Linked DNA regions of Reyranella humidisoli. The protein of the gene in region 1 interacts with the protein of each later gene in a pairwise test. Links are inferred from orthologs where the notes say so. Each region holds a gene or a part of one and is shown on either strand. Other genes may lie near its edges.

Region 1 (7,639 bases):
TGCTCACCCTCGACCTCGAACAGCCCTGGGGCATGGCCTTCCTGCCCGACGGCCGGATGCTGATCACGGAGCGGCCGGGCCGGCTGCGCATCTTCGCCAACGGCCGGCTGGAACGGGCGCCGGTGGGCGGTCTGCCAAAGGTCTATGCGCGCGGCCAGGGCGGCCTGCTCGACGTCTGCCTGCACCCCGACTTCGCCCGCAATTCCCTGCTCTATCTCACCTATTCCGGCGAGGGCGACGGCGGCGCGGCGACGGTGCTGGCGCGGGCCGAATTCCGCAACAATGCGCTGGTCGGCCTGCAGCGCATCTTCGAGGCCCTGCCGCGCACGTCCGGCGGTCTGCATTTCGGCTCGCGCATCGTCTTCGACAAGGCGGGCCTCCTCTACGTCACCTGCGGCGAGCGCTACCAGATGCAGCGCGCCCAGAACCTGGCCGATCTCGGCGGCAAGGTCGTGCGGCTGCGCGACGACGGCTCGATCCCACCCGACAATCCATTTGTCGGCCGTGCAGGCGCGCGGCCGGAGATTTTTACCTATGGCCATCGTAATCCGCAGGGCATGGCCATGCACCCCGGCACCGGACGCATCTGGCTGGCCGAGCACGGGCCGCGTGGCGGCGACGAACTGAACCTGCTGAAGGCCGGCGCCAACTACGGCTGGCCGCTGGCCACCCACGGCATCGACTACAGCGGCTCGACGATCAGCCCGAACAAGAGTCTTCCCGGCATGGAAGATCCGGTGCGCGTCTGGGTGCCGTCGATTTCGCCGAGCGGACTCGCCTTCTATGACGGCGACCGCTTCCCCGGCTGGAGGGGCTCGGTCTTCACCGGCGCCCTGTCCGACAACGCTCTGCATCGCATCGAACTCGACGGCGACAAGTACGTCGGCGAGGAGCGGTTGCTCGTCGACGTGCTTCCCTATATCCGCGACGTTCGTCAGGGGCCGGACGGCCTCATCTACCTCGTCACTCACACCGACAGTGGCGGCCTCTATCGCCTGGAGCCTGCGTAGAACCATGCTGATCCTCGCCTCCGCCAGCCTCTCGCGCCGGCAGATGCTGCAGAATGCCGGCCTCGACTTCACCGTCGAAACCTCCGGCGTCGACGAGGACGAGGTGAAGCTCAGCCTTGCGGCCGAGAAGGCCACGCCGCGGGACATCGCCGAGACGCTGGCCGAACTGAAGGCGCAGCGCGTCTCCGAGCGGAACCCCGGCGCCATGGTGATCGGCGCGGATTCAACGCTGGCCTGCAACGGCCGGCTGTTCGACAAGCCGCCGACGATGGCGGCGGCGCGCACGCAGCTACAGGCGCTGGGCGGCCAGACGCACGAACTTCATTCCTCGGTCGTCGTCGCCAGGGGCGGCCGAAGGCTGTGGCACAGCAACGAGCATGCGCGCCTCACCATGCGGTCGCTCGACGATGCGTTCCTCGACGCCTACCTCGCACGGGCCGGCGACGCGGTGCTGACGTCTGTCGGCGCCTACCAGCTCGAAGGCGTGGGCGCGCATCTCTTCACGAAGGTCGAGGGCGACTACTTCACCATCCTCGGCCTACCACTGCTGCCACTGCTCTCGTTCCTCGCCGGACATGGCATCGGCCTGGAGAAAGCCGCATGAGCGCATACGACACGCTTCTCGCCGAAGCCGCCGGCCGGCCCTTCGCCGCCATCGTCGGCTGGCCGGTCGAGCATTCGCGCTCACCCGCACTGCACGGCTACTGGCTGAAACAGCATCGCATCGACGCTCATTACGGCCGCCTGCCCGTCAAGCCAAACCAGGCCGCGCTCCAGGAGCTGGTCGCCTTCCTGCGCGCGACGCCCAACGCGCGCGGCTGCAATCTCACGCTGCCGCACAAGATCGAGATCATGCCGTTGCTCGACCGCATCGATCCGGTGGCCCGGCGGATCGGGGCGGTGAACACGGTCGTGAAGCAGGCCGACGGCACGCTCGAAGGCCGCAACACCGACGGGTTCGGCTTCCTCGAAGCCCTGAAATACAACGCCCCGCACTGGATGGCGGACACCGGTCCGGTGGTCGTGCTCGGCGCCGGCGGCGCCGCGCGGGCCGTCGTGGCCAGCCTGATCGACGCGGGTGTCCCGGAACTGCGGCTCGCCAATCGCACGCGCGAGACCGCGGTCGATCTCGGCGTCGCCTTCACGCCCACGGGTGGCCAGCGCATCGTGGTCGGCTCCTGGGACGCGCGCAGCGAACTGCTGGATGGGGCAACCCTGCTGGTCAACACGACCTCGCTCGGCATGAAGGACCAGCCCGGTCTCGACATCGACCTCGCAAGACTGCCGCACGAGGCGGTGGTCTACGACATCGTCTATGTGCCGCTGGAGACCTACCTGCTGGCGGCCGCGCGCTCACGCGGCAACCGATGCGTCGACGGACTCGGCATGCTGCTGCATCAGGGCCGGCCGGGCTTCGAGGCCTGGTTCGGCCCGAAGGTCGACGTCACGGTTGAGCAGCGCCGCGCCGTCGCCGCCGATCTCGGAGCATGACCATGCAGAGCGATCCGCCGGAGGGCTTCAAGCCGCTGTTCCGCACCAGCCCGTTCCTCGACCACAACGGGCCGTTCTTCTATCGCGAGATCGGCGACGGCACGTTCGTCGTCGGCTTGCGCATCCAGCCGAAGCACGCAAACGCGCGCGGCGTGGCGCACGGCGGCATCCTCATGACCCTGTGCGACATCTCGCTGGGCTATCGCACGACACGGAGCCAGACGCCCTCGCCGCTCATCGTCACCGCCAGCGTGAAGACCGACTTCGCCGGTTCCGCGAAGATCGGCGACTGGGTCGAGGCCCATGTCGACGTCCACAAGGTCGGCGGCCGGCTCGCCTTCGCGAACTGCTACCTGAAAGTCGGCGAGGAGCGCATCGTGCATGCGAGCGCGGTCTTCGCGCGGACGGGCGATCGTACTTGAAGCTCGTCTTCACGGCGTTCCTGCCGTTTGCGCTGGGCTACTTCCTGAGCTTCCTGTTCCGCTCGCTGAACGCCGTGGTGGCGCCGGCGCTGCGTTCCGAGCTCGGCCTCGACGATGCGGCCATCGGCATCGTGACCTCGATGTATCTGGCGACCTTCGTGCTCGCCCAACTGCCGGCCGGCGTGGCGCTCGACCGGTTCGGGCCGCGCCGCGTGGCACCGGTCATGCTGCTCGTCACGGCGCTGGGCGCCGCCGTCTTCGCACTGGGGCACGATGTCGTCACGTTGGGTATCGGCCGCGCCCTGATCGGGCTCGGCCTCTCGGTCGCCCTGATGTGCGGGTTCAAGGCCAACGTCCTCTACTGGCCGCTCGGTCGGCTGCCGCTGGTCAACGCCGTCATGATGACGTTCGGCGGACTGGGCGCCGCCATGGCGACACGGCCGGCGCAATGGCTGCTGGTCGACTTCGACTGGCGACAGGTCTTCCTGGGCCTCGCCGGCATCACGGTCGCGGTGGCGATTTACCAGCTCCTTGCCGCACCCGCCTACGAACGCGGCGGCAAGGGCCGGCTGGCGGACGAGCTGCGCGGCCTGATGGGCGTCCTGCGGGCGCCGCTCTTCTGGCGCGCGGGCCTCGCTCCCACCTTCTCGCTGGGCGTCTGGGTCTGTTACACCAGCTTCTGGGCCGCGGGCTGGCTGCGCGACGTGGCGCATCTCGACGAGCCCTCGGTGGGCGTCGCACTGTTCGCCCTCTCCATCGCCATCGTGCCGGGCTACTTCTTCAGCGGCATGATCGTCGACCTGCTGCACAGGCGCGGCGTGCGCGGCGGCCGCGTGCTGCTGGTCTACGGGTTGCTGTTCCTCGCCATCCACGTGCCGATCGCGCTCAACGTCACGGCGATACCCAAGCTCCTGTGGTTCACCTACGTGATGTTCGGTGGCATGACGGTCGTCTGCTACGCGCTTGTGACGCGGGCCTTCGCCCCCGGACTGGCCGGCCGGGTGAACACCACGCTCAACCTCATCTGCATGCTGATCGCCTTCGTGGTGCAGGCGGCGATCGGGCCGGCACTGGCCTGGATGGAGACGACGCAGGGGCTGGCACGCGCCGAGGCGTATCAGGTCGTGACGGTGGCGCTGCTGGTGATTCAGGCGGTTGCCTGGGCGTGGTTTGCCATGAGCCGGGAGGCTCGGGATCTGCCGTAGGTCTTCCCAAAAGATAAGAGCGCCGGGGTGCGGCGCTCTTTTGAGTTCTTGTCCGTTCTGGGCCGTGTGGGTCGGCGCTGTTTACAGCGCCTGACTCGCGCTTGGTTACAAGCGCTGCCGCCCACCCGCGCCTCTGAAGGCGCGTTACTGATTCATCGACCCGAAGAAATCCTGGTTGGTCTTCGAGGTCCGCAGCTTGTCGAGCAGGAACTCGATGGCATCCACCGCACCCATCGGCATGAGGATGCGGCGCAGCACCCACATCTTCGACAGCGTCGCGCGATCGACCAGCAGCTCTTCCTTGCGGGTGCCCGACTTGGTGATGTCGATCGCGGGGAAGGTGCGCTTGTCGGAGACCTTGCGGTCCAGGATGATTTCCGAGTTACCGGTGCCCTTGAACTCCTCGAAGATCACTTCGTCCATGCGGCTGCCGGTGTCGATCAGGGCGGTCGCGATGATGGTCAGCGAGCCGCCTTCCTCGACGTTGCGGGCCGCGCCGAAGAAGCGCTTCGGGCGCTGCAGCGCATTGGCGTCGACACCGCCGGTCAGCACCTTGCCGGAACTCGGCACCACGGTGTTGTAGGCGCGACCCAGCCTCGTGATGGAATCCAGCAGGATCACCACGTCCTTCTTGTGCTCGACCAGGCGCTTGGCCTTCTCGATCACCATTTCGGCGACGGCGACGTGGCGGCTGGCCGGTTCGTCGAAGGTCGAGCTCACGACCTCGCCCTTCACGGTGCGCTGCATGTCGGTCACTTCCTCGGGGCGCTCGTCGACGAGCAGCACCATGAGGAAGACCTCGGGATTGTTGGCCGTGATGGCGTGCGCAATGTTCTGCAGCAGCACCGTCTTGCCGGTACGCGGCGGCGACACGATCAGGGCGCGCTGGCCCTTGCCGATCGGCGCGATCAGGTCGATCACGCGGGTCGAGATGTCGAGCTGCTGCTGCGCCGTCGTGCCGGCCTTCTTGGTCAGCGTGCCGGTGCGGCGCGTGCCGACGCGGCCCGACGAAGTCGCCTTCGAACCGCCCACCGCTTCCTCGGTGACGACCGGCGCCATGGCGGCGGCACCGCCGTCGAGTTCGAGCTTCAGCTTCTCGTCGGGATAGAGCGGCGTCAGCGAGTCGAAGTTGATGCGGTGGCGCAGCGCGTCGGGATCGTCGAAGTTGATCTTGTTGATCTGCACCATGGCGAAATAGCGCTCGCCGTCCTTGGGCGCGCGGATCTCGCCTTCGACCGTATCGCCGGTGCGCAGGCCGAACTTACGGACCTGCTGGGGGCTGACGTAGATGTCGTCGGCGCCAGGCAGGTAGTTGGCTTCCATCGAGCGGAGATAACCGAAGCCGTCGGGGATCACCTCGATGGTGCCGACGCCGAAGATCGCCTGGTCGGCGGCGGCGATCTTCTGGAGGATGGCGAACATCAGCTCCTGGCGGCGCATCATCGCCGCACCCTCGACGCCCTGCTCTTCGGCGAATGCGAGGAGTTCGGGAGGCTTCTTCTTCTTGAGGTCCTGGAGATTCATGGGTCTTCGATCTTGTGGGGGAAATGACGCACGCGCTTGACCCGACCGGGTCGGTCGAGCCTTGGAAAACAGCGCTGTATCGTACTGGATGGGCCCTATCGAGTTGCCGCCGGGGAGACGACGCCAAGGGTCCCGTGCGGCAATTTTATAGGGGCAGGCCCCCGCCCTGTCAAAGGGCCGGCAGCCTCAGTCGTCCTGCTCGGCCAGCATCTCGGCGTAGCGGAAGATCTCGGTGTGATCGGCGCCCTTGCCCAGCTTGCCGTCGGCCGCCGTCCAGTACGACACCGCCTGCTCGAGGTGCGGCATCTTGAGTTTGAGATGCCTGGCCACGTCGCCCGCGGTGCGCAGGTCCTTGGCCATCAGCGCCGTCGTGAAACCGGCCGAGAAGTTGCGCGGCACGACGAACTGCCGACCCTTGACCTCTGTGGCGTTGCTCTTGCCGGTCGAGGTGTTGAACACATCGACCATCGTGCCGGGGTCGAGGCCGAACGCCTCGCCGACGACCAGCGCCTCGCACATGGCGACGAGGCCGGCGGCCGAGAGATAGTTGTTGAGCGCCTTCAGAGCATGCCCGGCGCCGGCGGGACCGCACAACGTGATGGTCTTGCCCATGGCGCCGAACACGGGGCGCGTGCGTTCGAGGTCAGCGGCCGCGCCGCCCACCATGATGCTGAGAGAGCCGTCGATGGCACGCTTCACGCCACCCGACACCGGCGCATCGAGCAGCGCGACACCGCGCGCCGCGAGGTCGCGCGCCAGCTTCTGCGTGTCGACCGGATTGGACGAACTCATGTCCATGACAACCGCGCCAGCCTCCAGCCCCTCGATCGCGGGATCCTGGCCTTCGAGCACGGCCTGCCGCACAATCTTGCCGTCGGGCAGCATGGTGATCAGCGCCGCGGCACCCTGGGCCACGGCCTTCGCCGAGGCGGTGGCCAGCGCCGAGGGATGGGCGCCGACGAAATCGGAGACCGCCTTCTGCGAGACGTCGAACACGCGCAGCGTGAAGCCCGCCTCGATCAGGCGTTTCGCCATCGGGCGGCCCATCATGCCGAGACCGATGAAAGCGATGGTGGCGGGAGGCGCGAGCGTCGTCGTCATGGTTCAACCCTTGCAGTGAGATCGTATTCATAGAGCGGCAGCCGCCGCCCGGGAATGGCGTCGGACGGCGCGTTTCGCAGGAAGCGCGCGCCCATCCGCTCATAGAACGGAGCAGCGTTCGGGTCGGCCAGGATGGTCATGCGCCGGGCACCGAGCCCCCGCGCCAGCACGACAGAAGCGTCGAACAACAGTCGGCCGGCGCCGCTGCCGATGGCCGGCGGGTCGACGAACATGTCGGCGAGATCGACGACTTCGCCTTCCCCCTGGACGCAGGCCACGCCGCGAGGCCGGTCGCCGCCGTCCGCCGCGACCAGCACGCGGCCGGCGGCGATGTCGGTCTCGTGCACCTTCAGCGTGCGAGCGCTGAGCCGCATGAACTCCGCGTCGTAGCCCCAGTGTGCCTTCGAACGCAGGCAGAGCGCGGTGAGGCTGGCCGCCTCACCGGCCCGTGCCGGCCGGACCTCGGCCATGGCTCAGATGCCGCGGTCCTTGAACACGCCGCTGGCGGTCTTGAAGGCGTCGAGGCTGGCGGGGATGCCACAATAGATCGCGACCTGGAGGAAGATCTCCTTGATCTCGTCCTTGGTGAGGCCGTTGTTCAGCGCGCCGTTGATGTGGAGCTTGAGCTCGGGGCCGCGATTGAGTGCCGCCAGCATGGCGAGATTCAGCATCGAGCGGTTCTTCTTGGACAGGCCCGGCCGCGTCCAGGCATAGCCCCAGCAATATTCGGTGGTGATGTCCTGGAAGGCCATCATGAATTCGTCGTTGGCCGCGCCGGCCAGCGAATTGTCGACGTAGGCCGCGCCAAGCACGGCTTTGCGCATCTTCATGCCTTCGTCGTAGAGCTTCTTGTTGCGCGGCAGCGGCTTGGCTTTCTTAGCCTTCG
Region 2 (6,305 bases), on another replicon or contig:
AGGGCCAGACGGTGCTGGTCGACACCTCGCCCGACGTCCGCAGCCAGCTCCTCGACGCCGAGGTCGAGCGGGTCGACGCGGTGATCTGGACCCACGACCATGCCGATCAGGTCCACGGTATCGACGACCTGCGGCCTTATGCGCTGCGCCAGGGCCAGATCGAATCGTGGTCGGATGCGCGCACCCATGCGGTGCTGCTCCGGCGGTTCGGCTACTGTTTCCAGGCCGAGGGCTCGGGATTCTACAATCCGATCTATCAGCATACGGTGATCGAGGGCCCCTTCACGGCCGCCGGCCTTCCCGTTGTGCCGTTCCTCCAGGATCACGGCACCATCCCGTCGTTGGGCTTCCGCTTTGGCGGTTTGGGATACGCCAACGACGTGGTGGCGCTGCCGGAGGAATCGCTGGCGCTGCTGGAGGGCGTCGAGGTGCTGATCGTCGACGCCATGCGCTACCGGCCGCACCCGACGCATGCCCATCTCGACCGGGCGCTGGAATGGATCGAACGGCTGAAGCCGCGCCGGGCCTTCTTGACCAACATGCATGTCGATATGGACTATGCGGAAGTCGACCGGACGACGCCGGACCACGTGACGCCTTGCCATGACGGTCTCCAGATCGATCTCTAGGGTGAAGAATTGTTATATTCCAGATGGATATCGGACGATTCTCACCTGACGCGCGAGCGGAAACGAAAGGAGTCCGGACGCCGGATGTTCCTGACGGTCGCCGTAGCGCTCGGCCTGGCCCCGCTGGCGGCTCCGTTCGCGGCCCTGGCGGCTGACCGGCTGGATGCTGGCGGGCTCACGTTTCGGGATTTCGGCACGCCTGACAACGGCTCGAGCTACACCCGCGGCGAGCAGAGCATCGGCGGCGGCACCAGCCAGAGTTTCACCCGCGTCCTCGGCATCGACCAGGCCAGCCAGGCCGTCCGGCTTCGGTTCGGCTCGGTGAAGGTCGAACTGCTGCTGCCGATGGGTTGGCAGGCGAACGAGGATGAGGAGCGGGGCATCGCCTACACGCTCGACAAGCGCATCCGGCTGATCGTCTGGCGGGTCGACTTCGCCTATGAGGGCGTCAAGGACGCGGAGCACTACACCGCCACCAAGACCGGCTCGATGAAGGCCCGCCGGCCGGGTGTCCAGGCGCAGGCCCGCAAACTCGGGGACGGCAGCTTCGTGATCGTCTACGAGAACGTGCCCAAGGGACCGACGGACAGCGGTCCGCGCACCGTATTCGACCTGGTCGTGCCCAATCCGCGGAACCCCAAGGTCGGCGTCCTGGTGACGCTCGGCATGCCGGCCAACGAGGCGAGCCGCGGCCTGCAACTCCTGGCGTTGATAACGCAGAACATGCGGATAGACTGGTAGAGCCATGTATATTATAGATAGTCTATATTTGTCATAATATATATTATACGATAATTGGGAATGAGTCCGACGCCATGACTTCAGGCAAACCCACCCCGGAATCCCTGCCCAAGGAACCGCTGCCGCGGCTGCTCGCGGTGATGGCCTGGCTGCGCGACCGCCAGCATGGTTGCCCCTGGGACATCGACCAGACCTTTCGCACCATCGCGCCGTACACGATCGAGGAAGCCTACGAGGTCGCCGACGCCATCGAGCGAGACGACCTCCCGGCGCTCAAGGAAGAACTCGGCGACCTGCTGCTCCAGGTCGTCTATCACAGCCAGATCGCCAGCGAGGCCAAGGCGTTCGGCTTCGACGACGTGGCGGCCGCGATCGCAGACAAGATGGTCGATCGCCATCCACACGTCTTCGGCGACCTCGACATCAAGACCGCCGACGCCCAGACGGTATCCTGGGAGGCCCGCAAGGCCGCCGAACGGGCGGCCAAGGCCGCCAGCGACGGCAGCGCGGCGGCAGAGGCTTCGGCCGGCGCCCTCGATGGGGTGGCGCGCGCCCTTCCCGCCCTGATGCGCGCCGAGAAGATCCAGAAGCGTGCCGCCCGGGTCGGCTTCGACTGGGCCACGATCGGCCCGGTCATCGACAAGATCGAGGAAGAATTGCACGAGTTGCGCGCCGAGCTCGAGGCCGGAAAGGTCGAACAGGCCAAGGTCGCCGACGAACTGGGCGATGTCCTGTTCGCGGTCGCGAATCTTGCCCGGCACTGCAAGGTCGATCCCGAGGTCGCACTCCGGGCCACTAACGACAAGTTCGAGAAGCGCTTCCGCCATATCGAGCGCCGGCTGGCCGAAGCTGGCCGCAAGCCGGCCGACGCCAGTCTCGAGGAAATGGAGACGCTCTGGCAGGAAGCCAAGTCGAAGGCTTGAGCCTCGTGGGCGGCTACGAGGGCCGTGCCAGCAGCGGCATGTTCGAGGCTTCGAGGAGCGTCCTCGCCTCGGTCAGCGCCTCCTCGGTGGAAGCCGCGATCAGTCCGGCGTGGATTGGCTGGGCCGGCATGTAGGGACCGCTGCCGAACTGGACGGCGCCGCCGCCGGCTTCACGCATCATCAGCGTGCCGGCCGCGTGATCCCACGGTTTGGTCATACGGTACAGGCTAAAATCTGCGCGCCCCGCGAGAATTTCAAGGTATTCGGCGCCGGCGCAGCGCAGCGTGGTGATCTGGCCCAGTCGTGAACGGTGTCCGGGGCTCAACTGCTCGTCGAAGGCCTTGGCGATCTTGTAGCCGACGAAGCCGTTCAGCGGCGCATCGGCCGGCTGGCCGCGCACGGCGGCGCCGTCGAAGGTGACGCCTTCGCCCCGATGCGCGACAGCCAGGCGGTCGCGCGGCACGTCGAGGATCCAGCCCGCGATTGCGGCCCTGTCCTGCACCAGGCAGACAATGATGGCGAAGCGGTCGCGGCCCGCGGCGAAATTCGAGGTGCCGTCGAGCGGATCGACGATCCAGCAGGCCTCACCCGGCCGGGCGATCAGGTCGAGAAGGCCCGGATCCTTCTCGACGGCCTCCTCGCCCACGACCGGCACGCCGGGCAGGATTTTTGCCAGCCCGGAAGCCAGCCGCTGCTCGGCCGCTTCGTCGGCAACGGTGACGATGTCGCCCGGCCGCTTTTGCCGGACGTCTTCCTTCGAAAGATTGCGGAAACGGGGCAGCAGCTCGGCCGCCGCCGTCTCGCGCATGAGTTCGGCGACCCGCTGGGAGGCGCCGGCGTCGAGCATCGGCCTCAGCCGGCGACGCCGAACAGGTCCTCTTCCTTCAAGATCACGTGGTCTTCGCCGGCGAGCTTGACCTCGGTGCCCGACCACTTGCCGTACAGGACCGTGTCGCCGACCTTGACGCCCAGCTCCTGCAGGCGGCCGTCCTCGAGGCGGCGGCCCTTGCCGACCGCGACGACCTTGCCCTGCATCGGCTTTTCCTGGGCCGTGTCGGGAATGATGAGCCCGCCCTTGGTGCGGGTCTCGGCGGCCACCGGCTTCAGCAGAATACGATCGTGCAAGGGCTTGAATTTCATGGTGTTTCCTTCGTCCTGAGTTTGGTGTTCGGAATTTTGCCGCTTATAGGAAGTGCGCCCGCCGGGTGTCAACGCGCCAGCTGGCGACGCTCGAACTGGGCGGAGGCTGCCTCGTCGAGAGCGACGGTCAGCCAGGCGGTTTCGCCGTCGTCGCGGCGGCTGCGGACCTCGCCGTGACGGTAGAGCCAGGCGATGGTCGCGCCGTCGGAGAGCGGCACGGAGACTTCGCGCGCCTCGCCGGCAGCGCCCAGCAGGTCCGCGATGGCGTTCATGAGCTGGTCCACGCCCTCACCCGTCAACGCAGAGACCGGATACTGGCGGGCGCGCTCGGCGCCCGTGGCGGTACGGGTTTCCAGCACCTGCCGCATGTCCTCCGGCAGGGCGTCGATCTTGTTCAGCGCCTCGATGAAGGGACGTCCCGCCCCCTCCTCGAGCGCGCCCAACTCGTGCAGCACTTCCTCGACGTCGAGGCGCTGCTGCTCGCTGTCGGGATGGGAGATGTCGCGCACATGCACGATCAGGTCGGCCTCGATCACCTCTTCGAGCGTCGCGCGGAAGGCGGCCACGAGATGAGTCGGCAGGTCCGAAACGAAGCCCACCGTGTCGGAGATCACGCAGCCCTTGCCGTTGGGCAGCTTGATCGACCGCATGGTCGGGTCGAGCGTGGCAAACAGCAGGTCCTTGGCCATGACGTCGGCGCCGGACAGCCGGTTGAACAGCGTCGACTTGCCGGCATTGGTGTAGCCGACCAGCGCCACCGTCGGCAGCCGCGCCTTCTTGCGGCCGGCGCGATTGACCTGACGCGTCTTGCGTACAGCTTCGAGGTCACGCTTGATGCGCACGATGCGCTCGCCGATCAGGCGGCGGTCGATCTCGATCTGCGATTCACCGGGACCGCCCATGAAGCCGAAGCCGCCGCGCTGGCGTTCGAGATGGGTCCACGAGCGCACCAAGCGGCCACGCTGGTAGTCGAGCGCCGCCAGTTCGACCTGCAGCCGGCCTTCATGGGTGCGGGCGCGCGCGCCGAATATCTCCAGGATCAGGCCGGTCCTGTCGATGACCTTGGTCTGCCAGGCCTTCTCCAGGTTGCGCTGTTGAACGGGGGTAAGCTTGTCGTCGACCACGACAAGGCCGATGCCCTGCTCCTCGACCGCCGCGGCAATGCGCGCCACCACGCCCTTGCCGATCAGCGTCGCCGGCGTGACCTGCCGCAGCGGCGCGACTTGCGCTAGCCGCACGTCGAGGTCGATGGCGCGGGCCAGGCCCACAGCCTCCTCGAGCTTGGCCGTGCTGTCGCGATCGCTGCCGCGACCGCGCGGGCCTGCCATGTAGGGACACACGACCGCAGCCACCGTCGCGGGGCGCACGGTTTCCAACGGCTTGCGAGTGCGCTTTTCCTGGTCGTCTTCTTCGAACTGGTCGATCAAATCAGCCTGCGTCGGCCTTGTCCCCGTCGAACAGCTGCACCGGCGTGACCGGCATGATGGTCGAGATCGCATGCTTGTAGACAAGCTGCGAGTGACCGTCGCGGCGCAGCAGCACCGAGAAGTTGTCGAACCACGTGACGATGCCTTGCAGCTTCACGCCGTTCACGAGGAAGATCGTGACCGGAGTCTTGTTCTTCCGAAGGTGGTTCAGGAAGACGTCCTGAACGTTCTGTGCCTTTTCGCTCATATTTTTTGGCCTCTTGCTGGGCAGCCGGCTTCCGAGGGGTCGCCGGTCAGAAGGTACGGGGTCCCTCCCCGCTACCGAGTTGCCTCAAATATAGGGGAGGTTGGTCTCAAAGCAATGCCACCAACTCATGACAATTACGCGCGCGCAGTCTCGGCGGATGTTCCAGGAGGGCCGCAGTCAGTTGCTCTGCGCCTCCCACCAGGACCGGAAGACACCCTGCCGCATGCGCACTTTTGAGATCGGCCTGGGTGTCACCGACCATCCACACGTTCTCGTCAGGGGCAATTCCCGTGCCGTCGAGTGCCAGATAGATGGGGTCCGGCGCTGGTTTGTCGCGGGCCGCGTCGCGCGCGCCCACGGCCTTGGCGATCCATTGGCCCCAGCCGAGATGGGCTACCTCGGCGCGCAGGTTGTCGCCCACCTTGTTGCTGACGATGGCCACGTAGCAGCCCTTGGCATGGCAGTGCGCCAACAGGTCGGCGGCGCCGTCGAGCGGCTCCAGCCGCTCCAGGTGGATGCGCAGGAACGTGTCGTAGAAAACCTTTTCCGCCTCGGCCGCGCGCGGACCGAACAGCGCCGGGAACAACTCGCGCAACGAGCCGTGGGCGCGGTCCTGCACTTCGGCCGACGTCCAGGGCGTCAGGCCCAGCGCCGTGAAGGTGTCGCGGTAACACTCGACGATCGTCGGCCAGGTGTTGACCAGCGTGTTGTCCCAGTCGAAGAGAACCGCGCGCGGAGGCTCAAGACCGGCCGGCCGGCTCACGTCACGGCCTCTCCCGCCTCGGAAAAGCGGACATACTCCTCGCGCAGACGGCGCGCCGTGGCACCGACCTTGCCGTCGGCGACCTTCTCGCCGTCGATCTTCACGACCGGCGTCACGAAGGAGGTGGCACTGGTGATGAAGGCTTCCTTGGCCTTCTTCGCTTCCTCGAGGCTGAACGGCCGCTCGACCAGCTTGAGCTGGAGCGAATTGCAGATCGTCTTGAGCGTGGTGCGCGTGATGCCGGACAGGATGCCATTGTCGGTCTGGCGCGTGATCAGTTCGCCGTCCTGCGTCACGATCCAGGCATTGGTCGAGGCACCCTCGGTGACGCAGCCTTTCTCGTCGAGCAGCCAGGCTTCGTAGGCACCGGCCTCGCGCGCGGCCTGCTTGGCCAGTACGTTGGGCAGCAACGCGACCGTCTTGATGTCGCAACGC

The links.
Region 2: the proteins of rho (region 1) and hfq interact in binary tests that used the Escherichia coli proteins (3 or more experiments, as listed by UniProt). The link is inferred for Reyranella humidisoli from one-to-one orthologs.

The regions. Positions count from the first base shown.
Region 1 is NZ_JAHOPB010000001.1:1,385,556-1,393,194, reverse strand. The notes cover bases 3,463-6,305. They hold rho (transcription termination factor Rho), read right to left. Parts: upstream 5,653-6,305; coding sequence 4,273-5,652; downstream 3,463-4,272. Other genes in these bases: KQ910_RS06755 (NAD(P)-dependent oxidoreductase), read right to left, coding at 5,839-6,305; KQ910_RS06770 (MFS transporter), read left to right, coding at 3,463-4,128. Outside these bases: KQ910_RS06790 (PQQ-dependent sugar dehydrogenase), read left to right, coding at 1-1,010; KQ910_RS06785 (Maf family protein), read left to right, coding at 1,015-1,614; KQ910_RS06780 (shikimate dehydrogenase), read left to right, coding at 1,611-2,501; KQ910_RS06775 (PaaI family thioesterase), read left to right, coding at 2,504-2,923; more of KQ910_RS06770, read left to right, coding at 2,920-3,462; more of KQ910_RS06755, read right to left, coding at 6,306-6,753; KQ910_RS06750 (GNAT family N-acetyltransferase), read right to left, coding at 6,750-7,223; KQ910_RS06745 (carboxymuconolactone decarboxylase family protein), read right to left, coding at 7,227-7,639. UniProt on the Escherichia coli protein: Facilitates transcription termination by a mechanism that involves Rho binding to the nascent RNA, activation of Rho's RNA-dependent ATPase activity, and release of the mRNA from the DNA template.
Region 2 is NZ_JAHOPB010000003.1:316,637-322,941, forward strand. The notes cover bases 3,485-6,305. They hold hfq (RNA chaperone Hfq), read right to left. Parts: upstream 5,108-6,305; coding sequence 4,862-5,107; downstream 3,485-4,861. Other genes in these bases: hflX (GTPase HflX), read right to left, coding at 3,502-4,860; KQ910_RS25040 (HAD family hydrolase), read right to left, coding at 5,214-5,870; dat (D-amino-acid transaminase), read right to left, coding at 5,867-6,305. In the rest of the region: KQ910_RS25005 (MBL fold metallo-hydrolase), read left to right, coding at 1-629; KQ910_RS25010 (hypothetical protein), read left to right, coding at 714-1,370; mazG (nucleoside triphosphate pyrophosphohydrolase), read left to right, coding at 1,445-2,293; KQ910_RS25020 (inositol monophosphatase family protein), read right to left, coding at 2,307-3,140; KQ910_RS25025 (co-chaperone GroES), read right to left, coding at 3,146-3,433. UniProt on the Escherichia coli protein: RNA chaperone that binds small regulatory RNA (sRNAs) and mRNAs to facilitate mRNA translational regulation in response to envelope stress, environmental stress and changes in metabolite concentrations.